4 regions of the Erwinia sp. 2186 genome follow, and region 1 is predicted to be linked to each of the others. Evidence: predicted binding sites of a transcription regulator. Region 1 holds the regulator's gene; each other region holds the start of a gene.
The links. Region 1 encodes PurR, which represses purine synthesis genes. Its sites were predicted from a motif close to CANGCAAACGTTTGCNTG; they were not measured.

Region 1 (4,752 bases):
GCCAATACGATCCGACAACGGACCCCAAAACAGCTGGGCGATGGCAAAACCCGCCAGGAACAGGCTGAGGCTGGCGCTGATGATCCCGGCATCGGTTTGCAGGTCTTGTTGCATGGCACCAAAGGCAGGCAGGTACATATCGGTAGCGAGGAAACCTGCCACGCTTAACAGCGCCAGGTAAACAATAAATCCTTTCGAAGGCATTCTTTTGCTCTTTATTTGTGATGAACGAAACGCCGCAGAGTGTAATCGCGTGCCATACAGCTTGTGAAACGGTAATATTTGCAGGTTGCGTTCAAAAATATTGCAGGCAGATTATGTGGTCAGAACATTCCCTTGAAGTGGTTGATGCAGTTGCCCGCAGCGGCAGTTTTACCGCTGCCGCCGCAGAGCTCCATCGCGTACCCTCAGCCATCAGTTATACCGTGCGGCAGCTGGAAGAATGGCTTGCCGTGCCGTTGTTTGAGCGTCGCCACCGTGATGTGGTGCTGACCGATGCGGGACGAGTATTTATCCAGGAGGGCCGCAGTGTCATCAAAAAAATGCTCGCCACCCGACGGCAGTGCCAGCAGGTCGCTAACGGCTGGCGAGGGCAAATTAATATCGCCGTCGATCGCATCGTTAAATCTCAGCGAACCCGACAGCTGGTAGTCGACTTTTATCGGCACTTTCCGGATATGGAACTGCATCTGTCAGCAGAAGTTTTTAACGGCGTCTGGGATGCGTTGGCCGACGGGCGGGTGGATGTGGCCATCGGCGCGACACAGGCTATCCCGGTAGGTGGCCGCTTCGCCTTCCGCAATATGGGCGCGCTCAACTGGCGCTGTGTGGTTGCCGCGGATCATCCGCTGGCACGTCAGCACGCAGAAACCAGTGAAGAGGCCATTGGCGAATGGCCTTCACTGGTGCTGGAAGATACCTCAAGAGCCTTGCCGAAACGCACCACATGGACGCTGGATAATCAGCGGCGGCTGGTGGTGCCAGACTGGGAAAGCGCATTTGACTGCCTGCTGGCGGGCTTATGCGTGGGGATGGTACCGGGCCATCTGGCGCAACCGCTGCTGCAAAAAGGCGCTTTGCATGAATTGACGCTGGAAGGCGGATTTCCGGACAGTCCGTGCTGCGTGAGCTGGTCTGAGCAGCAGGCTTCACCGGCGCTGAGCTGGTTGCTGGATTATCTGGGTGACAGTGACACGCTGAACAGTGAATGGCTGAAGGAAGAGCCCTGAGCCAATTGGGTGTGCTGAGGGAGAATTCGCCCTCAGCACTGAGCGGGACTAGCGGCGGTAATCCAGGAAGGGACCATCGGCAACCGAACGGCGTTCGATCAACGTAGGATGTACTTCAATCGTCTGCGGTTCTTCACGCTTGCTGGTGATACGATCTAACAGCATATCGAAGGCGGTTTCGCCCAGCTGTTCCTTTGGCTGGTGAACCGTGGTCAGCGCCGGAGTGAAGTAGCGGGCGTTGCGCACGTTATCGTACCCGATCACCGATATATCCTGCGGAACGCGCAGACCCATCTCATCAGCCGCACAAATTGCGCCCATCGCCATCACATCGCCACCGCAGAACACCGCCGTTGGACGCTGCTTCTGCGAGAGGATTTGCTGCATCGCCTGGTGACCTGATTCTGGTTCGAAATTGCCCTGAACCAGCCACTCGTCACGCAGGGTAATGCCCGCTTCAGACAATGCTTTCATAAATCCGGCGAGACGGCCACCGCCGGTGTTGCGCTCCATCTGACCCGGGATGACACCAATATCTCGATGCCCACGGTCGATAAGATAACGGCCAGCCAGATAACCGCCTTCAAAGGCGTTGTCTTCTACCGTATCGGTAAAGTCACCGCGCGATTTGCCCCAGTCCATCACCACCATCGGAATATTGCGGTTATCTTCCAGCATGGTGATCAGCTCGTCAGGGTATTCGGAACACATCACCAGCAGGCCATCCACGCGTTTCTGCGCCATCATCGACAGATAGGCCTGCTGCTTGGCAAGGTCATTGTGGGCGTTACCAAGGATCAGCGTGTAGCCTTTGGCAAAACAGCGGTTTTCAATGGCTTCAATAATTTCGGCGAAATAGGGCGCCTCGCTCGAGGTAGCCAGCAGTCCGATTGTTTTGGTGTGATTCACCTTCAGACTACGGGCAACCGCGCTGGGTGAATAGTGGAGCGCCTTAATGGCGGCCCACACGGCTTCCCGCGTTTCTTCTGCAACGAAACGGGTTTTATTGATGACGTGGGAGACGGTAGTGGTGGACACCCCGGCTTGCTTTGCCACATCTTTAATTGTTGCCATGAAATAACTACTCCTGCGCTTATCTTAACTATTTGATAAGCCTGTTGTTAATCGTTTGCTTGGTGAGATCGAAAACCTGACGTCTGAAGTCGTTTTTTAGTTGCTGTCCGGAGTCGTCAGGAAGGAAAAAGCGCTGATTAAAGACCGCTAAACACCTTAAGGTGCGGGCCGTTGCGCAACAAAAAAAGAATTCTAACAAGGCTTGGCAGAGAAAACGAGATTTTTACCGTCAAGTATGGGAAAATTGATGGCATCATAAACTGTAGGGCTATTTAGGATTAAAAATGGATACCGATCTGAAGTTCTCGTTACTGACCACGGTTTGCGCACTGTTGATGATTATGGCGTTTAGCTTCACCGCGATTATGCATTAAGTGCAAACAGGGCCGGTCTGACGATCGGCTCTGAGTATTTCCGCTATCGAATGGTTTTCGGCGTCATCATCCGGCGGGCACCAATATAGTGGCGCTGCCAGTAATCATCTGCCAGAGCGCTGACCTGAATATCCTTGCCAGTACGTGGCGACTGAATAAACTTCCCACCACCTAAATACACGCCAACATGATCCGCCGTCTCGCGCCCGTTAATGCGGAAGAAGACTAAATCGCCTTTCTCCAGCTCATCACGTTTTATCGAAGCCGCATCATGCAGGTGATACATCTCATTCGCCGTGCGCGGGATTTTAAACTTCACTAAATCTTTGTAGGCATACCACACCAGGCCGCTGCAATCGAAGCCGGTTTTAGGCGACGTTCCGCCCCATTGGTAAGGTTTACCTAGCTGGCCCATCAGTTTGGTCATCGCGGTTTCACGGGCCTTTTGATAGCGGGCGCGGTGAGCTTTGCTTAACTTTAATGGCGCAGAAACAGAATCTGACGTCAGCTCTTCAGCAGTATCGACAACCTTGCCACGATGGCGGCCATAGCGTTTTTTTCCGGCGTTTAAGGTGGTTTTCTTTTTGTATTTGCTGGAGTGCAACGGGGCAGTCTGAACAGAGGCGGTTTGCAGCGAAGGTTTCTTTTTAAGCTTCAACTTCTGTACTGAGGTTAAGCGAGATTTTTTGCTGGTGGATTCTTTAACTTTTTTGGTGCTGTTGGCTTTAACCGGTCGGCGTTTACGTCGCTCATCCTCTCGGGCAGGCGTGCCGCTATCTGCCTTATGATGATTTGCATTAATAGGGGCATGTGGCGATGCGTGCGCCATATTGAAAAACAGCTGGGCAAAGGCCAGCATGAAGAGCGTGATAAGTAAACGCATCGTTACCATTAACAGTTTGTGCTACGACCAGAGGCCACAGCTTGCCAGAAACAGGGAGTTCTGCCTTTCAGCAGCGTCATTTTGCAATTCTAATCTAACTCATTAACAAAAGGTAAGGTCTTTTTTGTTTCAATGATACAGAGCAAGTAAAAACTGTAAAAATTAGCCAAATCAGCTGTTTATCTGCGCAAAACCTGTGCTTTTCTCATGCATTAATCCAGCGAAAGCAATAGGAAAATGTTATTTTAACGCTATCGCCTGCACGCTGGCGGCTCTGAGGGCGTGCCCAACTGTTAAAAAATGTCGTTTTCATCGGGCCCGCAGAGTCGCTACAATAAATAGACACGAAGTATCCGATTAAGGAAGCCATTTATGAGTACTATTGAAAAAATTGAGCGCCAGATAGCAGAAAACCCGATTCTGCTGTACATGAAAGGCTCACCAAAACTGCCAAGCTGTGGCTTCTCTGCCCAGGCCGTTCAGGCACTTTCAGCCTGTGGCGAGCGTTTTGCCTACGTCGATATTCTGCTGAACCCAGAAATTCGTGCTGAGCTGCCTAAATACGCCAACTGGCCAACCTTCCCACAACTGTGGATTGACGGTGAACTGGTCGGCGGTTGCGACATCATTATTCAGATGTACCAGCAGGGTGAACTGCAGCAGCTGATTAAAGATACCGCGCAAAAATACCCTTCTGACGCCGCGGAATAAGCCCGTCAGAAGCAGAAAAGGCAGGCGTGATGAGCGCCTGCCTTTTTTTATGCTTATTTTTGCTGCTGCAGAAAAGCGTTAAGCAGATCGGTGAAATCTCCGCCTTGTTGCTGATCCTCAGCCATCTGACGGCAGAAGGTGGCAAGGGCGTGAAAAAGCGGCTCGCCGGGCAATTCGCGGCCATTTAACGTCGCAATCTCTTCCATTTCTGGCGCCCAGCGCCAGGCCTTGCTGTACATATCCGGAATAGCCTTGCGCAAACGCGCCAGCAGTGCCGGCTGGCTCGCCTCCATTTCCTCAAGCAGTGCTCCGGCAGCGTCCCCCCGACTGGCGTTAATCAGCATCAGCGCAGACAGCAAGGTGATGCCTTTATTGATCCCGGCGTAGGACATTTTTAACGCCGACGCCGCGCCAGTCTGCGCCTGCATGATTTTGACCCGCAATCCGAACCTCTCCAGTTCCGCCAGAGAGTCAGCCCGAT
Region 2 (4,752 bases), 2.4 Mb from region 1:
GCGCTGACGCTGCTACCTAACCGGCGCATGCTGTACGCGATTGGCGCATTTTTCCTTTCGCATCTGCTGTATACCCTGTGCTTCGCCAGCCATATGACGCTGACCTTCTTCTGGCCGATCCCGCTGACGGTACTGGTGATAGGCGCGCTGTTGATTGCCACCATCTGGTCCAGACTGGAAGATCTGCGCTGGCCGATCTGCACCTTTATCGGCATGACCCTGTTGATGGTCTGGCTGACCACCGAGCAGTATTTCTTCCGCCCAACCGATTACAGCTTCTCGCTGATGGTGGGGACTTCGCTGCTGCTGCTGGCCAATATCGTCTGGCTTGTCAGCCACTATCGTCGCCGGTTCACCTCTGACCGGGCGATTGTCGCCGCCTGCTACTTTGCCGGTCACTTTATGATCGTGCGTTCGCTGTATCTGTAATCGCCGTAAAAGCCTTGACTCTGGAGTCCACTCCAGAGTGTAAGATGCGTCATCGGCGGGAGCGTTTCCCGCCGTTGCCCATCAGGAGGCGCCATGCATCAGCACTCATCTTCTTGCCCTTGTGGCCAACGCCATGCTCACAGCCAGCAGGGTTGCAGCAGTAAACCTCGCCCAACCATCAAAAAAATCTCGATGATGACCTCAGTCACCGCTGAAACCAGCTGTTGCAGTGAAGCCGGCTGCGGTTCAGGCAGCGATGCCGATGAGGAAAGCGACAGGAGAGGTTCCGCAGAACGTTTCAGCTGGATAATCAGCGGAATGGATTGCCCCAGCTGCGCACGAAAAATTGAAACCGCCGTTAGCAAGCTGAGCGAAGTCGATACGGCTCGCGTGCTGTATGCCACCGAAAAACTGGTCGTGAAGGCCGATCGCGACGTCCGCCAGCAGGTTGAAGCGGCGGTGAAGCAGGCCGGTTTCACCCTGCAACGTAGCGATGCCGTCAAAACCGACGCCGCCACGCCGGGCTTCTGGCCGGAAAATCGCGCCATTATTCTGCTAGCCGTGATGATGCTGGCCAGTTGGCTGATCGACCTTGTCAGCCCTGAAGCCGGACAGATCGCTTTCACCCTGACCACCCTCGCCGGTGCCTGGCCCATTGCCCGCAGCGCGCTGCGTTTGATCCGCAGCGGCACCCCGTTTGCCATTGAAACCCTGATGACCGTCGCGGCCATCGGCGCATTATTTATTGGCGCCACCGCAGAAGCCGCGATGGTGCTGCTGCTGTTCCTGCTGGGTGAACGGCTGGAATCCTTTGCCGCCAGCCGCGCCCGCCGTGGCGTGACCGCCTTAATGGCCCTGAAACCGGAAGAAGCTGTCCGGGTGAGCGGCGAGAAGCGTGAAACGGTTGCCCTCAGTGAACTGCGCCCCGGCGACAGAATTGAAGTGGCCGCCGGCGCGAGATTGCCCGCCGATGCGCGTTTACTCTCGCCGTTTGCCAGCTTTGATGAAAGCGCATTAACCGGCGAATCGGTGCCGGTCGAGCGTCAGCAAGGCGAAGCGGTTGCCGCAGGCTGCCTGAGCGTGGACCGCCAGGTGCTGTTAGAAGTGGTATCCAAACCGGGTGAAAGTGCCATCGACCGCATTCTGCATCTGATTGAAGAAGCCGAATCCAACCGGGCACCGATTGAGCGCTTCCTTGACCGCTTCAGCCGCATCTACACGCCGGTGATTATGGCGATGGCGCTGCTGGTCGCGGTGATCCCGCCGCTGCTGTTCGCCGCCGACTGGCAGCCGTGGATCTACAAAGGCCTGACGCTGCTGCTGATTGGTTGCCCATGCGCATTAGTGATTTCAACGCCTGCCGCCATCACCTCCGGGCTGGCCGCGGCCTCCCGCCGGGGTGTGTTAATTAAAGGCGGTGCCGCGCTGGAGAGCCTGAACGCTATCCGCACCTTTGCCTTCGATAAAACCGGCACGCTGACCGAAGGAAAACCGCAGGTCACCGCGCTGATCCCACTGGCAGAGGAGAGTGAAGATTCCCTGCTGGCCAAAGCGGCAGCGGTGGAAGCCGGTTCGTCGCATCCCTTAGCCAAAGCCATCGTGGCGCTGGCTGGCCAGCGTGGCTTAACGCTGGCAGCGGCAACCTCGCAACGCGCGCTGGCCGGCAGCGGCGTTGAGGCTATCGTCAGTGGTCACTCACTGTTAATCAGCGCGCCCGCCAGGCTGGATCAAGGCACGCTCAGCCCTGAACAGCAGGAACGGGTGACCGCGCTGGAAGCCGAAGGAAACACCGTGGTGGTGCTGTTGCAGGAGCATCAGCCAACGGCGCTGATCGCCTTGCGTGACACGCTGCGTGCCGATGCCGCCGCCGCGTTGGCGGAGTTAAAAGCGCTGGATATTCAGGCGGTGATGCTGACCGGAGACAATCCGCGCGCCGCTGCGGCGATCGCCGGTGAGCTGGGCATTGACTACCGCGCAGGCTTGTTGCCTGCCGATAAGGTCACCGCGATTGGCGAACTGAATCAGCAGCAGCCGGTGGCGATGGTCGGTGATGGTATTAACGATGCGCCGGCAATGAAAGCCGCGACGACCGGGATTGCGATGGGCAGCGGCAGCGATGTCGCGCTGGAAACGGCGGATGCCGCACTGACGCACAACCGGCTTGGCGGACTGGCGACGATGATCCGTATCTCCAGGGCCACGCACGCCAATATCCGGCAAAACATCACCATTGCGTTGGGGCTAAAAGGGGTGTTTCTGGTGACCACGCTGCTGGGGATTACCGGTCTGTGGCTGGCGGTACTGGCAGACTCCGGCGCGACCGCGCTGGTCACCGCGAATGCGTTAAGGCTGCTGCGCAAACGCTGAGTGGCTCCGCGTAAAGCCGGGCCCGAGGCCGATGCTTAGAGCCCTTTCTTCAGCAGATACTTATAGGGTGTCTGCTCGGTCATCTGCGCCACCAGCTGGTGTTCCATAAAACGGCAGAAGCCGGGGATATCACGCGTGGTGGCCGGATCGTCGGCAATAATCAGCAGGGTTTCGCCCTCCTGCATATGACGCACGGTTTTACGCACCATCATCACAGGTTCCGGGCAGCGCAGGCCCATCGCATCAAGGGTTTGATCGGGATTGGCGAACAGATCGCTCATAGCAGTCTCATTAAAACGGAAGAAATACCTGCGCTCATTTTACCCTCACCTTTTGCATGTGCAAGTGGGTACCGCGACGATAACGTTTGCGCTAAAATTAACCGTTGCAATAGCACTCTGTTTCGGTAAGATGCCGCGCAATCGCTATTGCGACACAATTTTTCATTGGGTTCCCTCACCCCAATCTTCAAAAAGGTCATATGATGATTTCGTTCTCGAATAGTCAGCGCACGCATGCGTTGATTTGGCTGTCCCTTTTCCACGTGCTGGTGATCACCTCCAGTAACTATCTGGTGCAATTGCCGATCTCCATTTTCGGTTTTCACACCACCTGGGGCGCGTTCAGCTTCCCGTTTATCTTCCTGGCAACCGATCTCACCGTGCGCATTTTTGGCGCGCCGCTGGCTCGTCGCATCATCCTTGCGGTGATGGTCCCGGCACTGTTTATCTCCTACGCCGTCTCCGCGCTGTTCTATCAGGGTGAGTGGCAGGGCTTTGCCGCATTAGAAAACGTCAACCTGTTCGTTGCCCGCATCGCCTGCGCCAGCTTTATGGCCTACGCGTTGGGCCAGGTGCTGGATGTGCACGTCTTCAACCGCCTGCGCCAGCTGCAGCAGTGGTGGATTGCCCCGGCCTCCGCGATGTTCCTCGGCAATATCAGCGATACGCTGGCGTTCTTCTTTATCGCCTTCTACAAAAGTCCCGATCCGTTTATGGCGCAGAACTGGGTGGAGATCGCCCTGGTGGATTACAGCTTCAAGGTGCTTATCTGCATGATTTTCTTCCTGCCGGCTTACGGCCTGTTGCTGAATGCCATGCTGAAGCGTCTGGCGGAAAAATCGAACCGCGCTCAGGTTAACTTCGGCTAAGCTGCATTCTGTGACAGAGCGACAGTTGCTTTTGCCCGCTGATTACTATTTTATGAGGGGCTGTAAAGCAGCACACGACTAACGTAAAAGGGATCATGATGCGTAACTTACTGAAATATGCCGGTATCGGCTTACTGGTGGTTGGACTGACCGCCTGCGACGGCAAAGATGACAAAGCCTCTGCGGATGATAACGGCGTCAGCAGCAGCCAGAGCAGCCAGGCCGTCACCCTGATGGACGGCAAGCTGGGCTTCACCCTGCCAGCCGGGATGTCCGATCAGAGCGGCAAGCTCGGCACCCAGGCCAATAATATGCACGTCTATGCTGATGCGACCGGCCAGAAAGCGATTATCGTGATTGAAGGCGACGCGACTACCGATGGACTGGACGTGCTGGCTGGCCGCCTTGAGCAGCAGCAGCGCAACCGCGATCCTCAGCTGCAGGTCGTGACCAATAAAGCGATTGAAATCAGCGGTCAGCCTGCTCAGCAGCTGGATACGGTGATCTCCGCCAAGAACCAGTCTTCCTGGTCTTCCGTGGTGCTGGCGAAGGTGGATGGCAAACTGCTGACCATGCAGATTACGCTGCCAGCAGAAAACCAGCAGCAGTCTCAGACCGACTCTGAGAACATCATCAAAACGATTGCGCTGAAATAATCGCCGTTGTTTGAATGACAAAAAGCCCCTGCCAGCTTGCTGGTCAGGGGCTTTCTTATTTCACTGCCGCCTCCGTTACAGGCCGGCGGTCTCGCGGATATATTTTCTGGCTTTCACCGCATACTCAAACGGATTGGCTAACGCCGGATC
Region 3 (4,752 bases), 400 kb from region 1:
ATACAGATTAATGAATAATTTTGACTCTCATCGCCGTAAGTGGCTGACATTAGGAGGCGCTGCATTAGGTTGTGCATTGCTTCCCCGACAGGCTTTCGCCTCGCTCTCCACCTCGCGTCCTCGTGTATTAACACTGAATAACCTGAATACCGGTGAAACGCTCAAAACTGAGTTTTTTAACGGGAAAAGTTACGACAAGGATGAGTTGTCACGTTTGAATCATTTCTTCCGTGATTATCGGGCCAACAAGGTCAAGAACATCGATCCGCATCTGTTCGATCAGCTTTATCGTTTGCAGGCGTTGCTCGATACCCGCAAACCGGTGACGTTGATATCGGGGTATCGTTCGCTGGCTACCAACAATTCCCTGCGGGCCCACACGAAAGGCGTAGCGAAACACAGTTACCACACGCTGGGTCAGGCGATGGATTTACATATTGACGGGATTGCATTGAGCAATGTTCGCAAAGCGGCGCTTTCCATGGGCGCTGGTGGTGTAGGATACTACCCAAGCAGTAACTTTGTGCATATTGATACCGGGCCGGCACGGCACTGGTAAGATGAAATTCCGGTAGGGCCATGGCTCGCCGGTAACGGAGTGTTATGGACTATCAAATTATCCCGGTGACGGCATTCGCCCAGAATTGCTCGCTAATCTGGTGCGCGGAAACCCTGCAGGCAGCGGTGGTTGACCCCGGCGGCGATGCCGAAACCATCCAGGCGCATGTGGCAGAAAAGGGCGTTACCGTAACGCAAATTCTGCTGACCCACGGACACCTTGATCATGTTGGCGCCGCTGCCGAGCTGGCGGCTTTTTATGGCGTGCCGGTTGTTGGTCCCCATAAGGCGGATGCTTTCTGGCTGGAAGGTTTACCTGCTCAGAGCCAGATGTTCGGCTTCCCCTATTGCGCGCCTCTGACGCCAGATCGCTGGCTGGAAGAGGGGGAAACCGTGCAGCTCGGCAACATCACCCTCGAGATCCTGTTATGCCCTGGCCATACGCCCGGTCACATCGTGTTCTTTGACCGTGCTTCTCGCCTGCTGGTCTCCGGTGACGTGATCTTTAACGGTGGCGTAGGGCGTTCTGATTTTCCTCAGGGCAGCCATGCGGACCTGATCGCATCCATTAAGACCAAGCTTTTACCGCTGGGTGACGACGTGACCTTTTTACCGGGACATGGGCCGATGTCCACACTGGGCCGTGAAAGAATTTCGAACCCGTTCCTGCAGTAACGCGCTCGGGGAAAAAAGACACAAAAAAGCCTGCATTAAGCAGGCTTTTTTTATGCTCAGTCGCCGGTTTACAGCACGGCGACAATCGCTTCACACAGCGGAGCCATATTATCTGGCGTCATGCCGGCCACGTTCACACGACCTGAATTCACCGCATACACGCCGAACTCTTCGCGCAGGCGAACCACCTGGTCTTTCGTCAAACCGCTGAATGAGAACATGCCATTCTGCTTGATGATAAAGCTGAAATCCCCTTTAGCGCCTTTCTCCTGCAGGGTGTTCACAAACAGCTGACGCATACGGTGGATGCGTTGACGCATGTCTGCCAGTTCCTGCTCCCAGATAGCACGCAGAGCCGCGTTACCGAGGATGGTGGCCACTACCGCCGCACCGTGCGCCGGTGGGTTAGAGTAGTTTGCACGGATGGTGGCTTTCACCTGGCTGAATGCGGTATCCGCTACCGATGCTTCGCTGGCAACCAGCGTCAGTGCGCCAACGCGTTCGTTATACAGACCGAAGTTTTTCGAGTAAGAGCTGGCGACGATCAGTTCCTGATGGCTGGCCGCAAAAATACGCAGGCCTTCCGCATCTTCTTCCAGACCCCGGGCAAAGCCCTGATAGGCGAAGTCGAACAGCGGCAGCCAGCCACCGGCCAGTGACAGCTCGGAAAGTTGTGCCCACTGTTCAGCCGTCGGATCGATACCGGTCGGGTTATGGCAGCAGCCATGGAACAGCACCACGTCACCGGCTGCAACCTCACGCAGGGCGTTAACCATGCCCTCAAAGTCGAGGGAGTGATTGGCCGCGTCGTAATACTGGTACTCGCAGACTTCAAGACCCGCGGATTCAAACACATTTTTATGGTTCGGCCAGCTTGGGTTGCTTACCCAGATGCGCTTCGCGCTGGTCTGAGTGGCAATAAAGTCAGCCGCAACGCGCAATGCACCGGTTCCACCTGGGGTCTGCGCTGTGCGGGCACGCTTGGTGCTCACAATGGCGTTGTCTTTCCCAAACAACAGTTCCTGAGTGCACTTACCGAAGTCGGCCAGTCCATCGATGCTGAGGTAATTTTTGGTGGTTTCATTCTCTAACAGGTACTGCTCAGCTTTCTTCACGCTGGTGAGTACCGGTGTTTTGCCGGTTTCGTCTTTATAGACACCAATGCCCAGATTGATCGTATTTGGGCGATCGTCGGCACGGAAGAGATCGGCTAAACCAAGAATAGGGTCGGCGGGTGCAGCTGCAATGCGTTCAAACATAGTCGAAGTCCGTTAGCTTAATCTAAAGCGAAGTGAGGACTCAGGTTACGCCACAGCGCACAAATTGCCAACCGTTTGCGTTAAAAATCACAGGGAACAGAGTGAGGGTAACTAATCAGAGGGAGAAAGCGGGGCGGAGGAAACAAAAACGGGGCCGAAGCCCCGTTTTGACGTTGCGCGGTGGTGACGCGAATCACCCCGGCAGTGCAGCTTATTAGAACTGGTAAACCAGACCCAATGCTACGGTATCGCCTGAACCTATGCCCAGTTTGTTGTCGTCATCAATCTGGTTGATGATGTAGTCAACATAGGTAGACATGTTTTTATTGAAGTAGTAAGTCGCGCCCACTTCGAAGTATTTAACCAGGTCAACATCGCCAACGCCTTCGATATCTTTGCCTTTAGTCTGAACGTAGGCAATGGACGGACGCAGACCGAAGTCGAACTGGTACTGTGCAACTAACTCGATGTCCTGAGTTTTGTTAGCGTAGCCAGCAACAGCGTTAGACACACCATTGGCGTCGATGATGTTACCAGAGATACGGGTAGCGTTACGGCCTTCAGCATAAGATGCGGCCAGGTAAACGTTGTTTGCATCATATTTCAGAGCAGTGCCCCAGAACTCTGCACGGTCACCACGACCCAGAGCCAGGTCAGTGTTCTGGCCGTCAACACGGTCCTGAGAGCTATAAGCACCTACGATGCCAACACCGATTGGTGAGGTATAAGAAGTCGACACACCGTAGCCGTCGCCGTTAGAGCGCTGCAGGTCATCACGTTCGTTTTTGCCCTGGTACTGAGCTGCGAAGTCCCAGCCATCAACCAGACCAAAGAAATTGGTGTTACGGTAAGTCGCCACGCCGCCGGTACGGCTGGTCATGGTATCAGACTGGCCGAAGTCGCCACCGAATTCTGGCAGCATATCTGTCCAGGCCAGTGCGTCATAAGCGATGCCGTAGTTACGACCGTAATCTACAGAACCGTACTCAGCGAATTTCAGACCAGCAAAGCCCAGACGGGTTTTGTTGCCGTCTTGCGCGTCAGAACCTTCAGAGTTGTTTGCCTGGATGTTGTATTCCCACTGGCCGTAACCGGTCAGCATGTCGTTGATCTGGGTTTCACCTTTGAAACCAAAACGGACATAGGACTTATCGCCATCACCGCCGTAGCTGTCGTCGTCTGATGAGAAGTAGTGCAGACCAACAGCTTTACCATAGAGGTCCAGCTTGTTGCCGTCTTTGTTATAGATTTCTGCTGCATTGGCTGCACCAGCTGCTAACAGGGCTGGGATAACCAGTGCCAGAATGTTGCGCTTCATCATTTTTTATTACCCTCATTGGAGTTATTTGGACACCTGCCACTGCCGTCAACAATTCTTTACAGAACCCCGAAGAGAGTTTGGTGTCTTCCTGTGTCTGCACGCATCTTTCCATTCGCTGAGCGGATTATCTAGCCCGAAAATGCTACTAATCTCCTATTCTAGTAACAAGAGGAAAATATGTATTACAAAATGTAAGAATCACGGAACTTTGTGAACTATATCTAAATTTACAAAAATAAAAAAAGGCCAGCGAGGCTGACCTTGAATATATATATGAATTTCTTATATTTAATGCTGAAAATCAGAAGGTGGCGTTACGCGGCGTCCTTGGGAAGGCGATAACATCTCTTACATTTTGCACACCGGTGACATAGGCGATTAATCTTTCGAAACCTAATCCGAAACCTGAATGAGGAACGGTGCCGTAGCGGCGCAGGTCACGATACCACCAGTAATCTTCTTTATTCAGACCCATTTCAGCCAGACGTGCATCCAGTACATCCAGACGCTCTTCACGCTGTGAACCGCCGATGATTTCCCCGATACCTGGGGCCAAAACGTCCATCGCCGCCACGGTTTTACCGTCGTCGTTCAGGCGCATATAGAACGCTTTGATATCTTTCGGATAGTTTTTAACCACTACCGGTGCTTTGAAGTGTTTTTCTGCCAGATAACGCTCGTGTTCTGAGGAGAGATCGATACCCCAGGAGACGGCATTTTCAAACTTCTCACCACAGGCGATCAGAATTTCTACCGCTTCGGTGTAATCCACCTGAGCAAAATCTGTGGTTACAAAACGCTCAAGGCGCGCGATGGCATCTTTGTCTACGCGCTCGGCAAAGAACTCCATATCATCACGACGCTCTTCCAGTACCGCTTTGAAGACGTATTTCAGCATGGCTTCGGCCAGTGCGGCGTTGTCTTCCAGGTCAGCAAAGG
Region 4 (4,752 bases), 1.3 Mb from region 1:
TTAGAGCCACCGGTTTCCACGCCGATTTCACGCAGTACCGCCATCGAGGCGTTACGCATGATTTGATATTCTTTGTCGGTCAGGGTCTGGGCTGGCGCCACGGTGATGGAGTCACCGGTGTGGATGCCCATTGCATCGAAGTTTTCAATCGAGCAGACGATGATGCAGTTGTCGTTTTTATCACGCACCACTTCCATCTCGTACTCTTTCCAGCCAATCAGCGACTCATCAATCAGCAACTCGTTGGTGGGGGAAAGATCCAGTCCGCGTTCGCAAATCTCTTCAAACTCTTCGCGGTTATAGGCAATACCGCCACCTGAACCGCCCATGGTAAAGGAAGGACGGATGATGCACGGGAAGCCAACGTCTGCGGCAACCGCATAGGCTTCTTCCATGTTGTGTGCGAAGCCTGAACGCGCGGTATCCAGACCGATGCTCTTCATCGCTTTATCAAAGCGCTGACGGTCTTCTGCTTTGTCGATGGCATCGGCGGTAGCACCAATCATCGCCACGCCGAACTCTTCCAGCACGCCCTGGCGTTCCAGTTCCAGCGCACAGTTCAGTGCGGTCTGGCCGCCCATGGTTGGCAGAACCGCATCCGGACGCTCTTTTTCGATAATCTTGCGCACAACTTCCCAGTGGATCGGCTCGATATAGGTCGCATCGGCCATTTCCGGGTCAGTCATGATGGTTGCCGGGTTGGAGTTAACCAGAATCACGCGGTAACCCTCTTCGCGCAGGGCTTTACAGGCCTGTGCACCAGAGTAGTCAAATTCGCAGGCCTGGCCGATCACGATCGGGCCAGCGCCAAGGATCAGGATACTTTTTATGTCGGTACGTTTTGGCATTTTCTCGCTCCTGATTATTTAGCGGTTGAACGGTAGGCTTCGATCAGTTCGATAAAGTGATCGAACAGCGGCGCGGCATCGTGCGGGCCCGGGCTGGCTTCCGGGTGACCCTGGAAGCTGAACGCTGCTTTATCAGTGCGGTGAATGCCCTGTACCGTCTGGTCAAACAGCGAGGTGTGCGTCACTCGCAGGTTTGCCGGTAAGTTGGTTTCGTCTACGGCGAAGCCGTGGTTCTGTGCGGTGATCATCACGGTGTTGTTATCCAGGTCTTTCACCGGATGGTTGCCGCCGTGGTGGCCCAGCTTCATCTTGACGGTTTTTGCCCCGCTGGCCAGCGCCAGTAACTGGTGGCCAAGGCAGATGCCGAAGACCGGCACGTCGGTTTCCAGGAAGGCTTTGATTGCCGCAATCGCGTAATCACACGGTTCCGGATCCCCAGGTCCGTTAGAAAGGAAGATGCCATCCGGGTTCATCTTCAGCACCTCTTCTGCTGGCGTTTGCGCCGGCACAATCGTCAGGCGACAGCCACGGTCAACCAGCATGCGCAGGATGTTGCGCTTCACGCCGTAGTCATAGGCCACGACATGGAAAGGCAGGTCGGCTTCTTGCTTCGCGTCCGGCAATCCGTCCAGTGTCCAGCTGCCTTGCAGCCAGCTGTAGCTTTCACTGGTGGTCACTTCTTTCGCCAGATCCATTCCTTTCAGGCCCGGGAAGGCTTTCGCCTGCTGCAGAGCCAGCTGCGCATCAGGTGCGTCGCTGGCGATGATGCAGCCGTTCTGCGCCCCTTTTTCGCGCAGCAGACGGGTCAGCTTACGCGTATCGATATCGGCAATAGCGACAATGTTGTGACGCGTCAGATACTCAGACAGCCCTTCTTCATTACGGAAGTTGCTGGCAATCAGCGGCAGGTCACGAATGACGAGGCCCTGAGCATGTACCTGAGAGGATTCTTCGTCAGCGGAATTGGTGCCGACATTGCCGATATGGGGATAAGTAAGAGTAACGATCTGGCGGGAATAGGAAGGATCAGTGAGGATTTCTTGATAACCGGTCATTGAAGTGTTGAAAACAACTTCCCCCACTGCCGATCCTGTTGCCCCGATGGCCCGACCGTGGAATTGGGTTCCGTCTTCGAGAACCAATAGCGCTGACTTAATCAAAACATCCTCCTGAGAATAAACAGTCACATTATTTGCATATTAATTCATAACAGAGCCATAAATCAATGCAAAAACCGCCTGAATTCTCGATTTTTGGCAAATTGCGCGCATTCTAATGATCGCTCACTCTGTTGTCTACCCCGCAGCTCACTTTTTCTTAGTCTTTTACTCAACTGGAGAGGAAATCGGAGGATTTACCCTGAAAAGGACAGATATCCAGTCCATAAAACCGGTTGCCTGACGGGATGTGCATAGGAAAAGGGAAAATGGCGTTAAAAAGTGGACCAAATGGTCAAAATTAACAATTTTTGCGGAATAAATTGAGGATAAAAACACATAATAGCCATTATGGATCGAAAATTAACTTAAGGCAGTATTATTACAAAATAAAAAGGGCAATAAAATTATTGCCCTATCCAATCAGAACCTTATGATTGAAATAACCACATCACGATGGTGCACAACACTTATAAATCATCTAAATTCAACACGCTTCGCATATCATAAAGACCTGCTTTACGCGTGCTTAACCAGTCTGCTGCACGAACTGCGCCTTTCGCGAAGGTCATGCGGCTTGAAGCCTTGTGGGTAATCTCTACGCGCTCACCGATATCTGCAAACATCGCGGTGTGTTCGCCAACGATATCGCCGGCACGAACGGTGGCAAAACCGATAGTTTGCGCCTTACGTTCACCGGTATGGCCTTCGCGGGCATACACGGCGTGCTCATTTAAATCCCAGTCCATTGCATCAGCAATCGCTTCGCCCATCGCCAGCGCGGTCCCGGATGGCGCATCCACTTTATGACGGTGGTGAGCCTCAACGATTTCGATATCGGCATAGTCGCCCATCACTTTGGCGGCTTTTTCCAGCAGTTTCAGCACCAGGTTCACACCCACGCTAAAGTTCGCTGCGAACACAATAGCAATCTCATGTGACGCTTGTTTGATCGCCGCTTTGGCCGAATCATCCAGCCCGGTGGTACCGATCACCATCGCTTTCTGGTGCTGACGGCAAAAATCCAGATACGCCAGCGTGCCTTCAGGACGGGTAAAGTCGATCAGCACGTCGAAGTCGTTCACCACGGCGTCCAGGTTGTCGCTAATCTTGACGCCCGTCGCGCCGGTTCCGGCCATCTCGCCGGCATCAGCGCCGACCAGTGAAGAGCCTTCCCGCACCAAAGCTGCGCCTAAGCACACGCCGTCCGCCTCCTGTGCTGCCTGAATTAACTGACGCCCCATGCGTCCTGCGGCGCCAACAATGGCAAGGCGGATTTGTGCATTGTTCATAATGAATCCCTGTATAAAGTCTGTGCATGCAAAGCGTTGACAGGTTAACCATGCGGTAACCTCTGCGCCACAATAAAAACACCATGATTAGAATTTTATGCCAGACGCGACGGATTATCAGTAAAACAAATTTTGTCTGGCTTTGATCGGCGGGTATAGCAGGCGGTACAGCGAAGTAAAAAACTTCCGCAGCAGGGCGCTGCGGAAGGCGATTAGTCGACCTGGCGGACGTCGACGCGGAGTTCTTTCGGCACTTCGAAAACAATGTTCTCTTCACGGCCGATCAGCTCGATAGCGGTTTCGCCACCGAACTCGCGCAGACGCTGGATCACTTCCTGCACCAGAATGTCTGGTGCGGAGGCACCGGCAGTGACGCCAACGCAGCTCACGCCTTTGATCCACTCTTCCTGGATGTCATCGGCGGAGTCGATCAGTCGCGCAAGTTTCCCTGCACGCTGCGCCAGCTCGGCCAGACGGTTGGAGTTGGAGGAGTTGCGTGAACCCACCACCAGCACCACGTCGGCGTCTTTTGCCAGCGTGCGCACGGCTTCCTGACGGTTGGTGGTGGCATAGCAGATGTCATCTTTGCGCGGGCCGACAATCTTCGGAAAACGGGCACGCAGCGCATCAATCACTTCGTAGGTATCATCCACCGACAGCGTGGTCTGGGTCATAAAACACAGGTTGTTTTCATCCTTAACCTGCAACTTATAGACATCCTCGGGCGCTTCAACCAGATACATGCCGCCTTTCGGGCTGCTGTACTGGCCCATCGTCCCTTCCACTTCCGGGTGGCCGGCGTGACCAATCAGGATCGCTTCAGTGCCTCTGCGGCTGGCTCGCGCCACTTCCATATGCACTTTGGTCACCAGCGGACAGGTGGCATCAAACAGCATGGTCAGATCGCGGGCTTTAGCTTCCGCCCTGACCGCCTGAGAAACACCGTGCGCCGAGAAGATCAGGATCGAGCCGTCCGGCACTTCCCCGATATCTTCAATAAAGATCGCACCGCGCTCGCGCAGGCTGTTGACGACATAGCGGTTATGCACCACTTCATGACGCACGTAGATTGGCGCGCCGTACATTTCCAGCGCGCGCTCCACAATGCTGATGGCGCGATCGACGCCGGCACAAAAGCCGCGGGGATTAGCCAACAGGATTTGCATTTGTCGCCTCCAGTACCGGATCGATCTCCAGCACTTCAACCTCAAAGTGGATAGTCTGCCCGGCCAGCGGATGGTTGAAATCAACGGTGATCGAATCACCGGAAATCTCGCGGATCACGCCGGGCATTTCGTTGCCATCCATGCCGCTGAACAGCATGATGGCGCCGATTTCAGGCTCGCCTGCCTGGGTAAAATCCCGGCGGGAGAAATACTGAATCAAATCCGGGCTGCTCTGGCCAAAAGCATCGTCCGCCGTCAGCGAGAAGGATTTCTTCTCGCCCACGGTCAG

Region 2: a site for PurR is predicted at 3,153-3,170, ahead of tusA (sulfurtransferase TusA). Genes of this name have one in related genera too.
Region 3: a site for PurR is predicted at 2,557-2,574, ahead of ACXKZG_RS14730 (amino acid aminotransferase). Genes of this name have one in related genera too.
Region 4: a site for PurR is predicted at 2,231-2,248, ahead of carA (glutamine-hydrolyzing carbamoyl-phosphate synthase small subunit). Genes of this name have one in related genera too.

What each region holds. Positions count from the first base shown of each region.
Region 1 is NZ_CM173824.1:2,771,824-2,776,575, reverse strand. It holds gene punC (purine nucleoside transporter PunC) at 1-204, opposite strand, end outside; gene punR (DNA-binding transcriptional activator PunR) at 318-1,229, shown strand; gene purR (HTH-type transcriptional repressor PurR) at 1,278-2,303, opposite strand; gene cydH (cytochrome bd-I oxidase subunit CydH) at 2,588-2,677, shown strand; gene ACXKZG_RS12780 (C40 family peptidase) at 2,721-3,560, opposite strand; gene ACXKZG_RS12775 (Grx4 family monothiol glutaredoxin) at 3,933-4,271, shown strand; gene ACXKZG_RS12770 (NAD(P)-dependent oxidoreductase) at 4,325-4,752, opposite strand, start outside.
Region 2 is NZ_CM173824.1:328,927-333,678, reverse strand. It holds gene ACXKZG_RS01495 (lysoplasmalogenase) at 1-429, shown strand, start outside; gene ACXKZG_RS01490 (zinc/cadmium/mercury/lead-transporting ATPase) at 523-2,796, shown strand; gene tusA (sulfurtransferase TusA) at 2,832-3,077, opposite strand; gene ACXKZG_RS01480 (7-cyano-7-deazaguanine/7-aminomethyl-7-deazaguanine transporter) at 3,281-3,946, shown strand; gene ACXKZG_RS01475 (DcrB family lipoprotein) at 4,045-4,602, shown strand; gene iolE (myo-inosose-2 dehydratase) at 4,678-4,752, opposite strand, start outside.
Region 3 is NZ_CM173824.1:3,172,691-3,177,442, reverse strand. It holds gene mepK (peptidoglycan L,D-endopeptidase MepK) at 11-559, shown strand; gene ACXKZG_RS14735 (MBL fold metallo-hydrolase) at 604-1,233, shown strand; gene ACXKZG_RS14730 (amino acid aminotransferase) at 1,302-2,492, opposite strand; gene ompF (porin OmpF) at 2,707-3,813, opposite strand; gene asnS (asparagine--tRNA ligase) at 4,115-4,752, opposite strand, start outside.
Region 4 is NZ_CM173824.1:4,029,779-4,034,530, forward strand. It holds gene carB (carbamoyl-phosphate synthase large subunit) at 1-848, opposite strand, end outside; gene carA (glutamine-hydrolyzing carbamoyl-phosphate synthase small subunit) at 863-2,008, opposite strand; gene dapB (4-hydroxy-tetrahydrodipicolinate reductase) at 2,476-3,297, opposite strand; gene ispH (4-hydroxy-3-methylbut-2-enyl diphosphate reductase) at 3,510-4,463, opposite strand; gene fkpB (FKBP-type peptidyl-prolyl cis-trans isomerase) at 4,444-4,752, opposite strand, start outside.